Regions from separate parts of the Pseudomonas sp. RL_105y_Pfl2_101 genome, predicted to be linked through region 3. Evidence: predicted binding sites of a transcription regulator. Region 3 holds the regulator's gene; each other region holds the start of a gene.

Region 1 (4,993 bases), on a different contig from region 3:
CTCGGCGTCAACGTCATGACCAACGCCGCCGTCAGCCAGGTGACCGCCGACAGCCTGATTACCGCGGACGGCAAAGTGATCGACGCAAGCCTGAAAGTCTGGGCCGCCGGGATTCGCGCCCCGGACTTCCTCAAGGACGTCGACGGGCTGGAGACCAACCGGATCAACCAACTGCATGTGCTACCCACCTTGCAGACCACCCGCGACGAGAACATCTTCGCCTTCGGTGACTGCGCCGCCTGCCCGCAACCCGACAGCGAGCGCAACGTACCGCCTCGCGCCCAAGCCGCGCATCAGCAGGCCTCGCTGCTGGCCAAGTCCTTGAAACTGCGGATCGAGGGCAAGGCCCTGCCCGCGTACAAATACACCGACTACGGCTCGCTGATCTCGCTGTCGCGGTTCTCGGCGGTGGGCAACCTGATGGGCAACCTGACCGGCAGCGTGATGCTCGAAGGCTGGCTGGCGCGGATGTTCTACGTGTCGCTGTATCGCATGCACCAAATGGCGCTATACGGCATGTTCCGCACGGCCATGCTGATGCTGGGCAGCAAGATCGGGCGCGGAACTGAGCCTCGGCTCAAGCTGCACTGAGGATAAAAAGCGAAGCGTCAACCGCTTGTGGGGGCGCTGAGTTTTAGAAGTGCATTGCCTGCTCGCGAAGACGGCAGTGAAATCAATATTTATCTAAACGATAAAACTCGATCTGCACAGCCAATCAATCAAACCTGAAACCGCTGCACCATCGTGTGCAGCGAATTGGCCAGCTGCGACAACTCATGGCTGGACGCGCTGGTCTGGTCCGCGCCGGAAGCCGAGCGCACCGACAAATCACGAATGTTCACCAGGTTGCGATCCACCTCACGGGCCACTTGCGCCTGCTCTTCGGCAGCGCTGGCGATCACCAGGTTGCGTTCGTGGATTTCAGTGACCGACTCTGTGATGGTCTGCAGCGCGTCCCCTGCCCGCTCTGCCATGGCCAGGGTACTGGCGGCGCGACTGGAGCTGGCCTGCATGGAATCGAGTGCCTGGGTGGCACCGCTGCGCATGCCCTGGACCATTTGCTCGATTTCCTGGGTCGATTGCTGCGTGCGATAAGCCAGCGCCCGCACCTCATCGGCCACCACCGCAAACCCACGCCCGCTCTCACCTGCCCGGGCCGCTTCAATGGCCGCGTTGAGGGCCAGCAGGTTGGTCTGCTCGGCAATGGCGCGGATCACGTCCAACACCTTGCCGATATCCTGCGACTGGTTGGCCAGGGATTGCACCAAGCCGCCAGTCACTTGCACATCGCTGGCAAGGGCGCCAATAGCTTCGACCGTGTCGCTGACCCGCTGCTGCCCAAGGGACGCAGACTCACTGGACTGACGCGTGGCATCGGAGGTGGAAACCGCATTGCGCGCCACCTCTTCCACGGCGGTGGTCATTTCGGTGACGGCAGTGGCGGCCTGTTCAATTTCATTGTTCTGCTGTTGCAGGCTGTGGGTGCTGTCGAGCGTGACGGTGTTCAGCTCACCGGCTGCGGTGGCCAGTTGCGCGGCAGAACCGCTGATGCCCTGCAACGTCTCACGCAGATTCTGCTGCATGACTGCCAACGCTTTGAGCAAGCGGCTCACTTCGTCGTTACCATCGGTCTCGATTGGCCGGGTCAGGTCACCCCGGGCGACGTTCTCCGCAGCATTGAGTGCCTCACCCAAGGGTTTGACGATACTGCGCGTAAGCAGCATGGCCAGGGCCACCGTGGCCAGGGCGGCAAGCACAACGAACAGACTGACGATCATGCGGGAACTGGTGTAGTGCGCCTGGGACTTCTGGCTCTCGATGGAAACCTGCTTGGAGAACAGCTCCGCCAGGTCGTTGAGCTGCTTGCCGGAACCGTCCACCACGGTTTTCATGTCCACCAGCAGCAGCTTGATCAGCTCATCCCGACGCCCTTGTTCTGCCAGGGTGAAGGATTGGGCGATACCTGTACGGTAAGCGGCGAAGGTTTGCTTGAACTGGTCATAAAGCGCCTTGCCTTCAGGCGTCACGACGAGCTTTTCGTAGGCAGCGATTTTTTCGCCCAGCTCCTTGTCCCGCGTGTCCATCTGCCCGCGATACACCGCAATGTTCTTCGAGTCCTGGTCCAGGGCCATGCGCAGGGAAATGGTGCGGATCCGCAACATCCATTCGCGGATCTCATCACCGCCGCGAATGCTCGGCAACCACTGGGTTTGCACCGCTACTTCACTGTCACGAATACTCGACATCTGTCCCAGCGCGAACACCCCGAGCAACGCCACCAGCACGGCGATCAAGGCAAAACCCAACGCGGCACGAGGGGCGATATTCAGTTGACGAAGAACCATAGGGAATGCCTTTTTTTATTGTTGGCCTGAAGTGGGGCCAGGCCCCTGTCGGCGGGTTATCGGCAAGTTGTACGATGTCTTAAGTCTAATCTGCTTTATCGCACGCAAAAAAAATCCCCGTATCTTTCGATACGAGGATTTTTAATATGGTCGGGGTAAGGGGATTCGAACTCCTGACATCCTGCTCCCAAAGCAGGCGCGCTACCGGACTGCGCTATACCCCGGTAAAAAAAAGGCGACCTTTGCAAGTCGCCTTCTCGATCAGCGCTTTTGGCCTCTGATCTTAAGATTCGATTCCAGCGAGCTGGTTTCAAAAATGGTGGGTCGTGTGGGATTCGAACCTACGACCAATTGGTTAAAAGCCAACTGCTCTACCAACTGAGCTAACGACCCAAAAATGGTCGGGGTAAGGGGATTCGAACTCCTGACATCCTGCTCCCAAAGCAGGCGCGCTACCGGACTGCGCTATACCCCGTTTGAAATGGCTCCGTGACCAGGACTCGAACCTGGGACCCAATGATTAACAGTCATTTGCTCTACCGACTGAGCTATCACGGAACTGATATTTCAAGCTACAACATTGAAGCAAGCTTCAACCTCTTCTACTCTTACGCATCGCTGCGTTCGTGTGTCTGAGGCGCGCTATTCTACAATTTTAAAAACCTCTGTCAACCCCTTAAATTGCTTTCAAGACAATGATTTGCAACTTATTTTCGATTCCTTCTCAGCGAGAAGTAACCCTTGGGGTGACTGACTGCGGGGCGCACTTTACAAGCCTTTTCCTTTGAGTTCAACGGTCTGATGAAAAAAATGGCCTCGCAAAGCAAACACGCCCTGTGGCAAGCGATGGACTGTGTAGGAGCTGCCGAAGGCTGCGATCTTTTGATCTTTCGCTTCAGACCCTGGCGTCAGAGGAAAGATCGCAGCCTCGTTGCACTCGACAGCTCCTACACAACTCCTACGACACCCTCCAGCGGGAGCAAGCTCCCTCGCCACAAAAGCCTCGGCACTCTACTCAGTTGAAGACGATTTCGTCGTTCTCCACTGTACCGGTCACGGTTTCGCCCGGCATGAATCGACCCGACAGGATCAACTGCGCCAGCGGGTTTTCGATCCAGCGCTGGATCGCCCGCTTCAGCGGCCGTGCGCCATAGACCGGGTCGTAACCCACCGCAATCAGCTTGTCCAACGCCTCGTCGCTCAATTGCAGTTTCAGCTCACGCTCGGTGAGGCGACTGCGCAGGCGACCCAACTGGATCTCGGTAATGCCGGCAATCTGATCACGGGCCAACGGCTCGAAGATCACCACTTCGTCGACCCGGTTGATGAACTCCGGCCGGAAGTGCGTAGAGATCGCGTCCATCACCGCCGCGCGCTGCGCCTCGCGGTCGCCCACCAGTTCCTGGATCTGCGTCGAACCGAGGTTGGAGGTCATCACGATCACCGTGTTGCGGAAGTCCACCGTGCGCCCGTGGCTGTCGGTCAGGCGACCATCCTCCAGCACTTGCAGCAGAATATTGAACACGTCCGGGTGCGCCTTCTCGACCTCATCGAGCAGGATCACCGAGTACGGCTTGCGACGCACAGCCTCGGTCAGGTAACCGCCCTCTTCATAACCGACATAACCCGGTGGCGCACCGATGAGCCGTGCCACGGAATGTTTCTCCATGAACTCGGACATGTCGATGCGCACCATGGCCTCTTCGGTGTCGAAGAGGAACTCGGCCAGCGCCTTGCACAGCTCGGTTTTACCGACCCCGGTCGGGCCGAGGAACATGAACGAACCGCTCGGCCGATTAGGGTCCGACAGCCCGGCACGGGAGCGGCGCACGGCATTGGACACCGCCACCACCGCCTCTTCCTGACCGATCACGCGCTGGTGCAGCAGGCTTTCCATCTTCAGCAGCTTGTCACGCTCGCCTTCGAGCATCTTCGACACCGGAATGCCGGTCCACTTGGAGACCACTTCGGCGATTTCTTCCTCGGTGACCTTGCTGCGCAGCAACTGGTTTTCGCTCTTGCCATGCTGGTCGACCATTTGCAGGCTGCGCTCCAGGTCCGGGATCACCCCGTATTGCAGCTCGGCCATGCGGTTGAGGTCGCCTTTACGGCGGGCCGCTTCCAGTTCCTGACGGGACTGTTCGATCTTCTGCTGGATCTGCGCCGAGCCCTGGACTTCGGCTTTCTCCGAGTTCCAGATTTCCTCGAGGTCGGAATACTCACGCTCGTGACGAACGATCTCTTCCTGCAACCTTTCCAGACGCTTCTTCGCCGCGTCGTCGCTTTCTTTCTTCAGAGCCTGAGACTCGACCTTGAGTTGAATCAGGCGCCGCTCCAACCGATCCAGCACTTCGGGCTTGGAGTCGATTTCCATGCGGATGCGACTGGCCGCCTCGTCGATCAGGTCGATGGCCTTGTCCGGCAACTGACGGTCGGTGATGTAGCGGTGGCTGAGCTTGGCCGCCGCGATAATCGCGCCATCGGTGATCGCCACCTTGTGGTGAACTTCGTAGCGTTCTTTAAGGCCGCGCAAGATGGCGATGGTGTCTTCCTCGCTCGGTTCTTCCACCAGCACTTTCTGGAAGCGCCGCTCGAGGGCTGCGTCCTTCTCTATATATTGGCGGTACTCGTTGAGGGTGGTCGCGCCG
Region 2 (4,993 bases), on a different contig from region 3:
GCGATGCTGCTGGTGACCTACGGCGTGGGGGCCAGCATCGGGCCGCTGGTGGCCGGCGTGCTGATGAAGATGCTCGGCAGTCAGATGCTCTACGGCTTTTTTGCTTTCTTCGCCTTGGTGCTGGTGTGGCGGATCCGGCCGAAAGCGGTGACCAACCTGCATCAGGTCGATGATGCACCGCTGCATCACGTGGCGATGCCGGACAGCATGTCGAGCTCGCCTTTGGTGGCGTGTCTTGATCCACGGGTGGATGAGCAGGTGGTGCAGGAGCAGATGCAGGCGCCGGCCAATCCGGAGGTGGAGCCTGAGTCGGCCACTGAGACTGCGGCCGAGGCTGAAACTGAAACTGAAACCGAGGCACCTGAGACGCCGAGTTTTACCCAGGCCAGGCCTTGAGGCAGGCATAAAAAAACGGGCAGTCACCGCAAGGGACTGCCCGTTTTTCATGGCTGGAAAATCAAATGTCGTCTTTATCGAAGCGCCGGGCTTCTCGTTGCAGCTGGTAGACGAACCGCTCGACCTGCCGTTGCACCAGGCCACTGATGTTGTGGAAGCGTACACCGGCAAATGTGGTGTTGATCCTTTCTTCGAAATGCAGGTAACGCAGCTCGACTGGCGCGCTCATGTTGCCAAAAGGCAGGGCTGCGATGAAACGCTCATACACCTGGCCCAATTGCAGGCGCTCCGTGATGTCGCCGTCGAAGCGCAACTTGCAGCCGGTGGCGGAGATGTCCAGCAGCTTGCCATCCACGGGGGACTTGAGCTTTTCGCCGCCCAGTTCAACGTTCACCAGTTGTGCCAGTTTCAGGGCGGCGCGGAAGGCGTTGCGACGTTGGTGGTAGACCACTTCGTCGGGGAGGGCGCCGCGATAGCAGCGGCCGTCGCTGGATTCCTCGATGGTCAGTGGGCCCTTGCCATCCCATGCGATACGCACGCCGTCATGGAAACCCTCGACACGAAACGGCTCGCCGGCCAGCAGGAAGCGCTCGCCGTCCCGGGGAATCATTTCATCCAGGGCGATGGAATGGGTCTCGCGATCGACGTTGACCAGATAGCTCTGGAAGCGCTGGCTACGTTCGTGGAAGGTAATGATCAGTGGGTCGTGGCTCTCTTGCAGCATCCGCAGGTTGCCGGAGATTTCCAGGGGCGTGGTGAGGACCTTGGGGGGCTGCGGAGCATCATCCGCGTTTGAGGCATTGAACACGGTGAGTCAATCTCCAGGCAAAATACGACTACGAATGGCCGGTATTTTGCCAGCATGTATCGCGCGTTGATAGGGCGAAGGCATTGTTCGTTTCATGCCTGGCTGAGCGGGCGGTGCTTGACCATTTTGGCGGTCGAGCCGCGAGCGTCATACAGCGTCGGGATCTCGCCACCGTTGAGAATGCGCAACTGGTTGGCGGTGGCGGCCTGCTGCATCAGGATCGACTGGCCGTTGCGAGCGTTGGTTGCCTGGCATTGGGCGAGCAGGTCGTTGAGTGCTTTGCTCTGGGACAGCAACTGATCGCCGATCGCCGACTGGCCGGCCAATTGCTCGAGGCCGTCATGGCTGGCGGGCAGATTAAGGCTGGCGAGGATCTCGCTGCGTTTGCGGCCATGCTGGTCAAGCAAGATGATCAGTGCCTGTTTCTGCGCCAGGATATTCTCCAGCAGAGGCATGTCACGACCGTGCAATGCCACGGATTCGGCCTGCAACAACTCCAGCAACTGTTGCGCTGGAACAAAGTCGTCGGTGATCAGTTGCAATAAATGAGTGTCGTGCATGGCTGGCCTTGGGTCTTAAGCGTCCAAAAGCCTGGCGCAGGCGTTGGCCTAGCGCTGGGCTTCGAAATTGAGCAGTTTGCTGGCTACGCGGTTGCTGTCGACTTTGTAGCTGCCATCAGCGATTGCTGCTTTCAACTCAGCCACGCGGGCGTTGTCGACGACAGGTTGATCGCGCAGCTTGTCAGTGACCTTCTGCAACTGCTGAGCCTCATTGCTGAGGTGTACCGACTCCCCGTTGCTGACCTGTTCGGCTGGTGTAGGCAGCGGCGCGGATTTACCGGCTTCGACGGTTTCCTTGGCGGCGCTGGTACGCGTAGTACCTGTCAGTGGTGAAGAGCTGTTTAAACGATTGAAATCGATGACCATGGTAAAAAACCTCTGGGTATTTGGACGCTTGCCATGTTTTCGGCCATCCCCAAAAAAACTTTAGGCTCATTTATTCAATGAGCATGCGCACGTCTGCGCTTGCCTTTGCGTAAGGCACAGTCTAGGGAACACCGGGATCAAGCGCCAGCTTTCTACCTCCTCTACCAGATCGCTACATCGCCACTTCCACTTGGCCCGGGGCCATCACCTGCGCCTTGATCACGCGCTGGGAGTTGAGGTTCTTTACCCGTATCTGTTCACGCATGCCGCCGTTGGACAGGGCCTCGCCGGGCATTCGCACGGCTAGGGAGCCGCTGCGGGCGGTGATGACGACTTGGTCGCCCTTGCGGACCACCTCGGCCTGCTCCAGGTGCACCAGTGTCACGGTCTGATCGGCGACCATTGGTCGGACAAGTTTCTGCCCGATGGCCTGGTCGACGGAGGTCAGGAAGCCCTGGTTGATCTGGCTGACGTCCCGTTCGCGCAACATCACGTCCTGGGGCTCGACGATTCCGGCCCGCTTGAGCGGACGAGTGGTGGTGACAATTTCCCGAAACAGGCGCACTTGAGCGGGCACGAACACCGTCCAGGGCGCGGCGCTGTCGCAACGAACCTTCACCGTGACGCGACCCAAGGGGCGGGATGGGCTCTCCAGTGAAGCAGTCAATTCCTTGTCGCACATTGGCATGCGTAAACGTGGATCGATCTGGTTGACTTCGATTTCGTAGCGACCTTCCGTTTGACTGGTAGCCAGATAGTCTTCTACGGTGAATTCAAGAAAGCCCTGAGTGACGCCGATAAGGAGATCAGGCAAGGTAACCGGAACAGCAGCAAGGGCAGGACCGCCCGAAGTGAACAGGCAGACAGCCAGCAGTGCACCGAGCCCGTGGCGGCAGTGAGTGGTCAGGCGTCGAGAAAATGTCGTTTGTGCGTTCATGCCGGTTCAATAGCAAGCCCCGTGCCGTTTAGTGATGAATGCGCGTCGGAAACATTAGCGTTAGGTAGGAGTCAGGGCATGGCGGGAGTAATGGATTCGGTAAACCAGCGTACTCAGCTGGTCGGTCAGAATCGCCTGGAGCTGTTGTTGTTCCGTCTCGACGGCCAACAAATGTATGGAATCAACGTATTCAAGGTTCGCGAGGTGCTGCAATGCCCCAAGCTGACCCTGATGCCCAAGTCCAGCCCCGTCGTGTGCGGTGTGGCCAACATTCGGGGAGCGACCATCCCGATTCTCGACCTGGCGATGGCGACCGGTTCCGGTCGTCTGCTGGACCAGAGTAATCCGTTTGTGATCATCACCGAGTACAACACCAAGACCCAGGGTTTCCTGGTCCGCTCGGTGGAGCGCATTGTCAACATGAACTGGGAAGAAATCCATCCACCGCCCAAGGGCACCGGCCGCGATCACTACCTCACGGCAGTGACCCGGGTCGATAACCAGTTGGTGGAAATCATCGACGTGGAGAAGATCCTCGCCGAAGTGGCGCCCACACCGGAAGCGATCTCCGCGGGTGTGGTGGATGCCGAAACCCAGCACAAGGCGATTTCGCTGCGGGTGCTGACCGTCGATGACTCGTCGGTGGCCCGCAAGCAGGTGACCCGTTGCCTGCAAACGGTCGGCGTCGAGGTGGTGGCGCTGAACGACGGACGACAGGCGCTGGATTACCTGCGTAAGCTGGTCGAGGAGGGCAAGAAGCCCGAGGAAGAATTCCTGATGATGATCTCCGACATCGAGATGCCGGAGATGGACGGGTACACCCTGACGTCGGAAATTCGCAGCGACCCGCGCATGCAAAAGCTGCACATCATCTTGCATACTTCGTTGTCCGGGGTTTTCAACCAGGCGATGGTCAAGAAGGTCGGCGCCGACGATTTCCTGGCGAAATTCCGTCCCGATGACCTGGCTTCCCGGGTCGTCGAACGGATCAAGGCAGCAGAATAAAGAATAATAAGGTCGGGCGCGTTGTGCGTCCGGCAAGTCAACACGATGAAAGAGGCGGTATTTTGTCTACGGGTAATTTGGATTTCGAACAGTTCCGGGTCTTCCTGGAAAAAGCCTGTGGCATTTTGCTTGGTGAAAACAAGCAATACCTGGTGTCGAGCCGTCTCAATAAATTGATGGAGCAACAGGGCCTGAAATCGTTGGGCGAACTGGTCCAGCGCATCCAGACCCAGCCGCGCAGTGGTTTGCGCGAGATGGTGGTGGATGCCATGACCACCAATGAAACCCTGTGGTTTCGCGACACCTACCCGTTCGAGGTGTTGAAGAACAGGGTGTTGCCGGCGGCCATCAAGGCCAGCCCGGGCCAGCGTCTGCGGATCTGGTCGGCGGCCTGTTCGTCGGGGCAGGAACCCTATTCGCTGTCGATGTCCATCGATGAGTTCGAGCGGTCCAACCTCGGCCAGTTGAAAGGCGGCGTGCAGATTGTCGCCACTGATCTGTCCGGGACCATGCTCAATAACTGCAAGACCGGCGAGTACGACAGCCTGGCCATCGGCCGGGGCCTGTCACCGGATCGCCTGCAACGTTACTTCGATCCGAAAGGGCCGGGCAAATGGGTGGTCAAGGCACCGATCAAGAGCCGGGTGGAGTTCCGCTCGTTCAACCTGCTGGACAGCTACGCCAGTCTGGGCAAGTTCGACATCGTGTTTTGCCGTAACGTACTGATCTACTTCTCCGCCGAAGTGAAGAAAGACATCCTGCTGCGCATTCACAGCACGCTCAAGCCGGGCGGCTACCTGTTCCTCGGCGCCTCCGAGGCGTTGAACGGTTTGCCGGATCATTACCAAATGGTCCAATGCAGTCCGGGGATCATCTACCAGGCGAAGTGATTGGCTTGGGTTGTCAAAAAACGGGAGCCCC
Region 3 (4,993 bases):
GATCGACAGCAGGATGTGGTCGCCTTCCTGCTCGGCGGCCAGGATCACCTTGCCGCTGCGGACCTTGCCCGAGTCTTCGCGCTCTTGCGGCGACTCGATGCCGTGGTCGACCGCGTTGCGCACCAAGTGGACCAGCGGGTCGGCCAGGGCCTCGACAAGGTTTTTGTCGAGGTCGGTCTCTTCACCCACCAGTTCCAGGTTGATTTCTTTCTTGAGCTGGCGAGCCAGGTCGCGAACCAGGCGCGGGAAGCGCCCGAAGACTTTCTTGATCGGCTGCATCCGGGTCTTCATGACCGCGGTCTGCAGGTCTGCCGTGACCACGTCGAGGTTCGACACGGCCTTGGACATGGCTTCGTCCTGGCTGTTGAGGCCCAGGCGCACCAGACGGTTACGCACCAGCACCAGTTCGCCGACCATGTTCATGATCTCATCCAGGCGTGCGGTATCGACCCGAACGGTGGTCTCGGCTTCGCTGGCCGGTTTGTCCGCTGGCGCAGCCGCTGGAGCACGGGCTGGCGCCGGAGCGGCAGCCGCAGGCTTGGCAGGCTCAGCCTTCGGCTCCGGTGCTTGGACCGCAGGTTTAGGCGCAGCCTTGGCCGCCGGTGCAGCCGCAGTAGCGGCAGCAGGCGCAGTAGCAACAGGCGCAGCAGAAGCGGTGCCGACTTCGCTGAACTTGCCCTTGCCATGCAGCTCGTCGAGCAGTGATTCGAATTCGTGATCGCTGATCAGGTCGCTGCCAGCGGCAGCGGCAGCGGGCTTGGCCGGTGTCGGCGCCGAAGCGATGGCTGAATCCAGCGCGTCAACGGCAAAGGTGCCCTTGCCGTGCAACTGATCTAGCAACGCTTCGAATTCGTCGTCGGTGATGTCCGAGCTGTCGCCCGCGGCGTTCGGCGCGGCCGGGGCCGGGGCTGCCGGCGGGACCACGGCATCAGCCGCGAACTGGCCCTTGCCATGGAGCTGGTCGAGCAGTGACTCGAACTCGGCATCGGTGATTTCATCGCTGGCAGCCCCATCGGCGGCCGGCGCAGTAGGTGCAACCGGAGCGGCCGGTGCCTCGGCCTGGGCCTTGACGGTATTCAGGGAATCGAGCAGTTGTTCGAATTCGTTATCGGTGACGTCGCCCGATTCCTCGGCGATCGGTTCTTCAACCAGGGCCTCGGCAACCGGGGCCGCTTCGTCAGCCGATTGCGGCTCGGCCAAGCGCGACAGCGCGGCGAGCAACTCGGGGGTGGCAGCCGTAATCGGCGAGCGCTCACGCACTTCGCTGAACATACTGTTGACTGCATCCAGCGCTTCAAGCACCACGTCCATCAACTCCGAATCAACGCGACGCTCACCCTTGCGCAGGATGTCGAACACGTTCTCGGCAATGTGACAGCACTCCACCAGCTCATTGAGCTGGAGGAAGCCGGCGCCTCCTTTTACAGTGTGGAAACCGCGAAAAATTGCATTGAGCAGATCCGCATCATCTGGTCGGCTTTCCAGCTCGACCAGCTGTTCGGACAGTTGCTCTAGAATCTCGCCGGCCTCAACCAGGAAATCCTGAAGGATCTCTTCATCGGCGCCGAAGCTCATTAGTGGCTGCTCCAAATAGGGCTAAAACTCAAAATCCAAGGCTGGACAGCAAATCGTCCACATCGTCCTGACCGGACATAACGTCTTCTCTTTTATCGGCATGAATTTGCGGACCTTCACCCTGAGAGAGATGTTTTTGTGGATCTTTTTCAGCAAGCATCGCTTCACGGTCGTGTTCGATGCCCGCAAAGCGGTCGACCTGGCTAGCCATCAACACCAGTTTGAGCAGGTTGCTTTCCACTTCGGTGACCAGTTGGGTCACACGCTTGATCACCTGGCCGGTCAGGTCCTGATAGTCCTGGGCCAGCAGAATGTCGTTGAGATTACTTGCCACGGCGCGGTTCTCGGTGCCGCTGCGCGTCAGGAAACCGTCGACCCGACGGGCCAGCTCCCGAAACTCTTCGGCGCCGACTTCGCGCCGCATGAACCGCCCCCAGTCGGTGCTCAAGGCCTGGGCTTCTTCGCTCAGGCCATTGACCAGCGGCGTTGCGCTCTCCACCAGGTCCATGGTGCGGTTGGCCGCAGCCTCGGTCAGTTTGACCACATAACCCAGACGCTCGGTGGCGTCGGTGATCTGCGAGACCTCCTCGGCCTGCGGCATATTCGGGTCGATCTGGAAATTGACAATCGCGCTGTGCAATTCACGCGTGAGCTTGCCCACCTCCTGATACAGACCGCGGTCACGGGTCTGGTTGAGCTCATGGATCATTTGAACCGCATCGCCAAAGCGACCTTTTTCAAGGCTGTCGACCAGTTCGCGGGCATGTTTTTTCAGGGTTGATTCGAAATCACCCATTGAAGATTCGTTGTCCATAGCTCCCCCGTGGCGCCGTTAACCGATGCGTTCGAAGATTTTTTCGATCTTCTCTTTCAACGCCTGGGCCGTGAAGGGTTTGACCACATAGCCGTTTACACCGGCCTGGGCCGCTTCGATGATCTGCTCGCGCTTGGCTTCGGCAGTGACCATCAGCACCGGAAGATGCTTAAGCTTTTCGTCGGCGCGCACATGACGCAGCAAGTCGATACCGGTCATGCCGGGCATGTTCCAGTCAGTCACTAGAAAGTCGATGCTCCCGCTGTTGAGGACCGGAATGGCTGTGATGCCATCATCCGCCTCGACCGTATTGGTGAACCCAAGGTCACGCAACAGGTTTTTTATGATCCGCCGCATCGTTGAGAAGTCATCAACGATGAGGATTTTCATGTTCTTGTCCAATTCGACCTCCAAGCAGTCTTAAACGCGCCCAGCACCTGGACGCGCCATTTCAATCAATCCGGCACAACACTCGACAACGGTCTGGAGCACAACAGATGGAGACTGGCACAGCACCTGCCAGGCCAGCCTCGTTCGCAGTGTCCCCACACTGCCCGTCAACGCGCTCGCCACTCCCCCAAACGCCCCCGCAAACGGGCCGCGCACTGGCTGTGTAACTGGCTGACCCGCGATTCGCTGACCCCCAACACCTCACCGATTTCCTTGAGGTTCAGCTCTTCGTCGTAGTACAGCGCCAAGACCAGTCGCTCACGCTCCGGCAAATTGGCAATCGCATCCGCCAGCGCACTCTGGAAACGTTCATCTTCCAGGTCACGCGACGGCTCCATGTGAGCACTCGCGTTATCCTCGTGCAGCCCTTCGTGTTCGCCGTCCTGTAACAGGTCGTCGAAACTGAACAGGCGGCTGCCCAAGGTATCGTTCAAAATCCCGTAATAATCGTCGAGACTTAACTGGAGTTCGGCCGCAACCTCGTGATCTTTAGCGTCACGCCCGGTTTTAGCTTCAATTGCACGAATTGCATCACTGACCATGCGGGTATTGCGGTGTACCGAACGCGGCGCCCAATCGCCCTTGCGGACTTCATCGAGCATGGCGCCGCGAATGCGAATACCGGCATACGTCTCGAAACTCGCGCCCTTGCTCGCGTCGTATTTGTTCGACACTTCGAGCAGGCCGATCATGCCCGCCTGGATCAAGTCTTCAACCTGGACACTGGCCGGCAACCGCGCCAGCAAGTGATAGGCGATACGCTTGACCAGTGGCGCGTAGCGCTCGATCAATTCGTATTGGGCGTCCCGTGCCGATTTCTTGTAGAGATGGTTGTAACCGCTGGCTGTCATAGCACGGGCCCTGCTGTTTGTTGCACAAGACGCTCGACGAAAAATTCCAAATGCCCGCGAGGGTTGGCCGGCAGTGGCCAGGTATCGACCTTCTGGGCGATGGCCTTGAACGCCAGCGCGCATTTGGAACGTGGAAAAGCTTCATAAACGGCACGTTGCTTCTGGACGGCCTTGCGTACGCTTTCGTCGTAAGGCACTGCGCCGACGTATTGTAGGGCGACGTCCAGGAAGCGATCCGTGACCTTTGTCAACTTGGCGAACAGGTTGCGTCCTTCCTGCGGGCTCTGGGCCATGTTGGCCAGGACGCGGAAGCGGTTCATGCCATAGTCGCGGTTAAGCAACTTGATCAGGGCGTAGGCGTCGGTGATGGACGTCGGTTCGTCGCAGACCACCAGCAGCACTTCCTGGGCCGCGCGCACGAAACTGACGACCGAGTCACCGATACCGGCCGCGGTGTCGATCACCAGCACATCGAGATTGTCGCCAATGTCGCTGAAAGCCTGGATCAGGCCCGCGTGCTGGGCCGGGGTCAGGTGAACCATGCTCTGGGTGCCTGAGGCAGCCGGCACGATGCGAATCCCGCCCGGCCCCTGCAACAACACGTCGCGCAGCTCACAGCGCCCTTCAATCACGTCCGCCAGCGTGCGTTTGGGTGTAAGCCCCAACAACACGTCGACGTTCGCCAGGCCCAGGTCGGCGTCCAGCAGCATGACCCGTCGGCCAAGCTCTGCCAGAGCCAGGGACAAATTCACTGACACGTTAGTCTTCCCGACGCCACCTTTGCCGCCGGTCACCGCGATCACCTGTACGGGATGCATGCTGCCCATGTTCGTTCTTTACCTTGTCTTACTTAGACGGAGGCCACATTACTGGCTGCGCGTTCGCATACGGAACAATGCATGGCAGACCATCGATGTAGGTACAAAAAATATTCATGATTACCTCAGCCGACCTGCTTGGTCGGGCTGTGGTAGATATCAGCGAACATATCAGCCATGGCTTCTTCGCTGGGTTCTTCCTGCATTTGCACACTCACGGCACGACTGACCAGTTGATGACGGCGCGGCAGATGCAAATCATCCGGGATCCGCGGCCCGTCGGTCAGGTAGGCCACCGGTAGTTCATGACCGATCGCCAGGCTCAACACCTCGCCCAGGCTTGCCGTTTCGTCCAGTTTAGTCAGGATGCAGCCGGCCAGCCCGCAGCGTTTGTAGCTGTGGTATGCGGCGGTTAGAACCTGTTTTTGGCTGGTGGTTGCCAACACGAGATAATTTTTTGACTTGATGCCTCGTCCGGCCAGACT

Evidence for each region. Region 3 encodes FliA, which starts transcription of late flagellar genes. Its sites were predicted from a motif close to CTAAAGTTTNNNNNNNNNNNGCCGNTAA; they were not measured.
Region 1: the regulator FliA is predicted to act here: its motif matches at 2,402-2,429, upstream of AACY31_RS17735 (methyl-accepting chemotaxis protein).
Region 2: the regulator FliA is predicted to act here: its motif matches at 2,167-2,194, upstream of flgM (flagellar biosynthesis anti-sigma factor FlgM).

Annotation. Positions count from the first base shown of each region.
Region 1 covers NZ_CAXAPG010000016.1:54,885-59,877, forward strand. The annotation lists gene AACY31_RS17730 (NAD(P)/FAD-dependent oxidoreductase) at 1-591, shown strand, start outside; gene AACY31_RS17735 (methyl-accepting chemotaxis protein) at 720-2,345, opposite strand; tRNA gene AACY31_RS17740 (tRNA-Pro) at 2,493-2,569, opposite strand; tRNA gene AACY31_RS17745 (tRNA-Lys) at 2,663-2,738, opposite strand; tRNA gene AACY31_RS17750 (tRNA-Pro) at 2,744-2,820, opposite strand; tRNA gene AACY31_RS17755 (tRNA-Asn) at 2,828-2,903, opposite strand; gene clpB (ATP-dependent chaperone ClpB) at 3,361-4,993, opposite strand, start outside.
Region 2 covers NZ_CAXAPG010000006.1:173,534-178,526, forward strand. The annotation lists gene AACY31_RS09990 (MFS transporter) at 1-396, shown strand, start outside; gene AACY31_RS09995 (flagellar brake protein) at 458-1,204, opposite strand; gene AACY31_RS10000 (flagella synthesis protein FlgN) at 1,297-1,764, opposite strand; gene flgM (flagellar biosynthesis anti-sigma factor FlgM) at 1,813-2,130, opposite strand; gene flgA (flagellar basal body P-ring formation chaperone FlgA) at 2,303-3,067, opposite strand; gene AACY31_RS10015 (chemotaxis protein CheV) at 3,146-4,072, shown strand; gene cheR (protein-glutamate O-methyltransferase CheR) at 4,135-4,962, shown strand.
Region 3 covers NZ_CAXAPG010000010.1:108,820-113,812, forward strand. The annotation lists gene AACY31_RS14050 (chemotaxis protein CheA) at 1-1,575, opposite strand, end outside; gene AACY31_RS14055 (protein phosphatase CheZ) at 1,604-2,389, opposite strand; gene AACY31_RS14060 (chemotaxis response regulator CheY) at 2,408-2,779, opposite strand; gene fliA (RNA polymerase sigma factor FliA) at 2,947-3,690, opposite strand; gene fleN (flagellar synthesis regulator FleN) at 3,687-4,517, opposite strand; gene flhF (flagellar biosynthesis protein FlhF) at 4,634-4,993, opposite strand, start outside.